Regions from separate parts of the Neotabrizicola paludis genome, predicted to be linked through region 2. Evidence: riboswitches for the same ligand, from Rfam matches in the RefSeq annotation. Region 2 holds a riboswitch; the other holds the start of a gene.
What was found. A riboswitch is a leader RNA that binds a small molecule or an ion and turns the genes downstream of it on or off. The one in region 2 is predicted to bind cobalamin.
Positions count from the first base shown of each region.

Region 1: another riboswitch for cobalamin. It lies ahead of ACED67_RS12945 (TonB-dependent receptor plug domain-containing protein); the one in region 2 lies ahead of ACED67_RS20370 (DUF1636 family protein).

Region 1 is NZ_JBGTYM010000005.1:176,612-178,996, reverse strand. It holds gene ACED67_RS12950 (amidase) at 1-491, opposite strand, end outside; cobalamin riboswitch at 707-906, shown strand; gene ACED67_RS12945 (TonB-dependent receptor plug domain-containing protein) at 1,027-2,385, shown strand, end outside.
Region 2 is NZ_JBGTYM010000013.1:63,725-66,109, forward strand. It holds gene ACED67_RS20360 (cobyric acid synthase) at 1-358, opposite strand, end outside; gene cobO (cob(I)yrinic acid a,c-diamide adenosyltransferase) at 459-1,109, opposite strand; cobalamin riboswitch at 1,158-1,400, shown strand; gene ACED67_RS20370 (DUF1636 family protein) at 1,501-1,869, shown strand; gene cobW (cobalamin biosynthesis protein CobW) at 1,870-2,385, shown strand, end outside.

The sequences.
Region 1 (2,385 bases), on a different contig from region 2:
ACGATCCCCGCAGCGACCGCCGCACCGGCGCCGCCGGAAGATCCGCCCGACGTGTGATCGGTGTTCCACGGGTTGCGGGTCGGCCCGCCATAGACGGCGCTTTCGGTTGCCGCTCCGATGCCGCCTTCCGGGCTGGTCGTGCGGCCAAAGGTCACGACCCCGGTCGCCTTCATCCGGCTGAAGATCGCGGAATCGCCCGGATAGACCGTATTGGCATGCAGGCGCGAGCCGTTGTGGCTGGGAAAGTCTTTCGCCTCGGCACCCAGGTCTTTCAGCAGGAAGGGTACGCCCCGGAACGGTCCCGGCGGCAGGCCTGCCTTGATCGCCTCGCGCGCGACGCCTTCCTGCACCAGAACGACGGCGTTGATCGCCGGATTGCGCGCCTCAACCGCGGCCAGGGCGGCATCCAGCAGCTCGTCCGGGCTGACCTCGCCCCGTGCCACCAGCCCCGCCAGCTCGGTCGCGTCCCGCGCCCCAAGGTCTCCAATCATCTGCGACTCTCCTTTTCCTTGCGGCCATGCTGGCCGGGCGGGACGGCCGGGTCCACCCCCGAAACGGCGGTTTGGGCGGGCGGAACGGCGGGCTGGGGCGGAAGACCTTTGGAAGACGTTCGGAAGACCTTTGGAAGACGTCGGAAAAACCCTGCGATGCGGCGGTTTCAGACTCTGTCGCGACCGCGTCGCGCTTGACTCCGCCCCTGCCGGGATTAAGGAGAGAAGGCCTTCGGTTCCGGGGTCAACGCCCCGGATGAAAAGGGAACGCGGTGCGGGTGTCATACCCAATTCCGCGGCTGCCCCCGCAACTGTAGGCGGCGAGCAAAGGTGCGACAGGCCACTGGGAAACCGGGAAGGCGCGCCCGAGCGATGACCCGCAAGCCAGGAGACCTGCCAGGGTGATCACCCTTTCCGCAGCGCGGGGCGCGCGACGGAGGGCGGGCATCCGCCAGTGGTGACGACCAGGGTCGCGGGGGCTTTCCCCGCGGCGGATCGCATCAACGGCGGCCCCGGCCGCAGCAAGGGAACGACCATGCAAACCCTCCCGCGCCTCGCGCTTCTCGCCGCGCTTACCTGCGGCACTTCTCTCGCTCCGGCCCTGCCCGCCGCGGCGCAAGATGATGATATCATTGATCTTGGTGAAATCGTTGTCTCGGCCCTGCGCACCGCCGTCGAACGGTTGCGCACCGGCGTTTCCGTCTCGGTTCTCGGGCCGGAGGATCTGGCCAAGGATCACGACGCCACCGTCGCCACCACGCTTGCCAAGCTGCCTGGGGTCGCCGTCACCCAGTCCGGCCCCTTCGGCTCGACCACCAATCTGCGGATCCGCGGCGCCGATGGCCGCTACCTCGCGGTCTTCGTCGACGGCATCAAAGTGTCGGACCCTTCGGGCACCAATGTGACCTTCGATTTCGGCAGCCTGATGAGCGCCGATATCAGCCGGATCGAGGTGCTGCGCGGCTCGCAATCGGCGCTCTGGGGCGGCTCGGCCGTGGGCGGCGTGATCAACATCACCACCACAAAGGCGCTGGAAGAAGGCTTTCACCAAACGATCTCTGCCGAAGCCGGCAGCTTCGGCACCGCCCGTCTCAGCTATGGCCTGACCCAGAAGGATGACCGCCTGGACCTGGCCTTCAACGCCACCCAATTCCACACCGACGGCTTCTCCTCCTTCGCCGGCGGGACCGAACGGGACGGCGCCGACGCCACCCGCCTGTCCTTCTCGGCGCGCTACAAGGTTTCCGACACTCTGGCCCTGGGCGCCGCGGCCTTCGTGCAGCGCACCGAACAGGATTACGACGGTTACACGCCGCTGTTCGTTCTGGGCGATCTTGTTGGATATACTCAGGAAAAGACCGAAATCGGCGCGCGGGCCTTTGCCGAGCTGACCCTGGGCAATACAAGCCACAGCTTCGAAGTCAGCGCTCTGGATGTCGATCGCAGCTATGACGAGGCTGGCGACAGGTCCAGCTTCGGCGGCAAGCGGCTGAGCTTTGGCTGGCAGGGCACGACCGAGGTCTCCCCGGCCCTTACGCTGGTCTACGGTGCCGACTGGTCCAAGGAGACGGCCGATTACACCAATCTGCCCGGCGGGCAGGCCGACACCACGATCTACGGTGCCTTCGCACAGGCCGTCTGGGCGCCTTCGGAAACCTTCGACCTTTCCGCAACCGTCCGCATGGACCATTCCGGCGGCTTCGGCGATTTCCCCACCGGCCGCATTGCTGCCGCCTGGCGGCCCGCGACCGGCACCACACTGCGGGCTGCCTGGGCCACCGGCTTCCGCGCGCCGTCGATCGACGAACGCTTCGGCGACTATCCGGGCTTCTTCCCCTTTGTCGGCAACCCCGACCTCGAGCCCGAGGAAAGCGAAAGCTGGGAACTAGGGATC
Region 2 (2,385 bases):
TGCGGAAACTGTCCAGGACGTGCCCCAGAAGCTGTGGCTTCAGCCTGGCATACTCGGCCGCCCTGGTCGTGGTCAGCCGCCGCCCCTGCACCACGACCTGCGCGCCGGTCTCGGATTCCGGCTTGAGCAGGACAGGGTTCATGTCCGTCATCGGCTCCAGCCCGCAGGCCAGCGCCTGCAAGGCTTGCGCCCGCCCGATCTCACCGCCATCCGCAGTCACGGCGGCATTGTTCGACATGTTCTGCGGCTTGAACGGCGCAACCGACAGCCCCCGCCGCCGCGCCGCCCGGCACAGGCCCGCCACCAGCAGCGACTTGCCGACATTCGAGCCGCAGCCCTGGATCATCAGCGCGGGCATGCGCCCGCCCCCACATCCTGCCCCTGCCAGACTACATCTTGGCAGAAATACTTCGGGGTCCGGGGTAGCGCCCCGGGGGCGGCGACAGGATGCCGTCGCATCAGAACTCCACCCCGGGCTGGCCCTTGATGCCAGACCGGAACGGATGCTTGACCAGCGTCATCTCGCTGACCAGATCCGCCGCCTCGATCAGCGCCTCCTTGGCGTTGCGCCCGGTCAGGCAGACATGGGTCAAGGGTGGCTTTTCGTCGCGCAGGAAGGCCAGCACCTCATCAATGTCCAGATAGTCATAACGCAGCGCGATGTTGATCTCGTCCAGCAGGACGAAGCGGATCTCCGGGTTGCGGATCAGCTCTTTCGCCTTTTCCCAGCCCTTGCGGGCGGCGGCGATGTCGCGCGCCTTGTCCTGCGTCTCCCAGGTGAAGCCCTCGCCCATGGCGTGGAACTGGCACAGATCGGGGAAATGCGCCTCGATCAGACGCCGCTCGCCCGTGTCCCAGGCGCCCTTGATGAACTGCACCACGGCGCAGTTCATGCCATGGGCGATGCAGCGCAGGATCATGCCGAAGCCGCTGGAAGACTTGCCCTTTCCCGTGCCGGTATGAACGAGGATCAGCCCCTTCTCGCCGGATTTCCCGGCCATGATCCTGTCGCGCGCGGCCTTCTTCTTGGCCATCTTGGCGGCATGCCGGGCCAGATCGGCGTTTTCGGCCGGATCGGTTGCGGTCGGCCTGTCGGTTGCGTCGGTCATCCTGCCGGTCCTTCTTCTTGACTCCCCCACGCGTTGTGGCATGGAGGGGGCGAGTAGCGCTGGTGCCTGTCGTAAGGCAGGCCAAAAGGGAATGCGACAGGATTTGCGACCGTCCGGGATTTCCCGGCGCCGCAGGCCCCAAGCGCAGCCGCCCCCGCGACCGTGACCGGAAAGGTCTGTCCAATGCCACTGGCCGCAAGGCCGGGAAGGCGGGCAGAGCGCCGGGGAAGGGCCCCTCGCCCCGCCCCGATATCCGCAAGCCGGGAGACCTGCCAGCGCCCAGACTGAAACGCGCGGACGGGGTGTGCCGCGACCTTTCGGACAGGGATCCTTCCCTCCGGATGGCCGATTGCGCCCTGTTGCCGCGCCCCGCGCTGTGAAGGAGGGGCCGATGGGCGCCGTGCTACATGTCTGCATGACCTGCCGGGCCGGCCAGCCGGTGCCCGAGGGCGAGACCTGCCCCGGCGCGCGCCTGCATGCGGCGCTGCTGGCAGAAGGGGCGCCCGATGGGGTGGAAATCCGCCCGGTCGACTGCCTGTCGGCCTGCGACCATGGCTGCAATGTCGCGCTTACGAAGCCCGGCGGCTGGTCCTATGTCTACGGCCGGCTGACGGCCGAGGACGTGCCCGAAATCCTGCGCGGGGCGGGGCTTTATGCCGGCGCCGATCAGGGGATCGTGCCCTGGCGCGACCGCCCGGTGATCTTCCGCAAGCAAAGCATCGCCCGCATCCCCCCGTTCGTCACCGCCGAGGAGGCCTGAATGACCGACCTGACCAAGATCCCCGTCACCGTGATCACCGGCTTTCTGGGCGCGGGCAAGACCACGCTGATCCGCCATCTGATGCAGAACCCGCAGGGCAAGCGGCTGGCGATCCTCGTCAATGAATTCGGCACCGTGGGCGTGGATGGCGAGATCCTGAAATCCTGCGCCGACGCCAATTGCCCGGTGGAAAACATCGTCGAACTGGCGAACGGCTGCATCTGCTGCACCGTGGCCGATGATTTCATCCCGACGATCGAGGCGCTGATGGTCCTGCCGCAGCGCCCCGACCATATCCTGATCGAGACTTCGGGCCTTGCCCTGCCCAAGCCGCTGTTGAAGGCTTTCGACTGGCCCGCGATCCGGTCAAAGATCACCGTCGACGGCGTGGTGGCCCTGGCCGATGCCGAGGCCGTGGCGGCGGGCCGCTTTGCCCCCGATGTCGCGGCGGTCGATGCCCAGCGCGCGGCGGATGACAGCCTTGACCACGAGACGCCGCTTTCCGAAGTCTTCGAG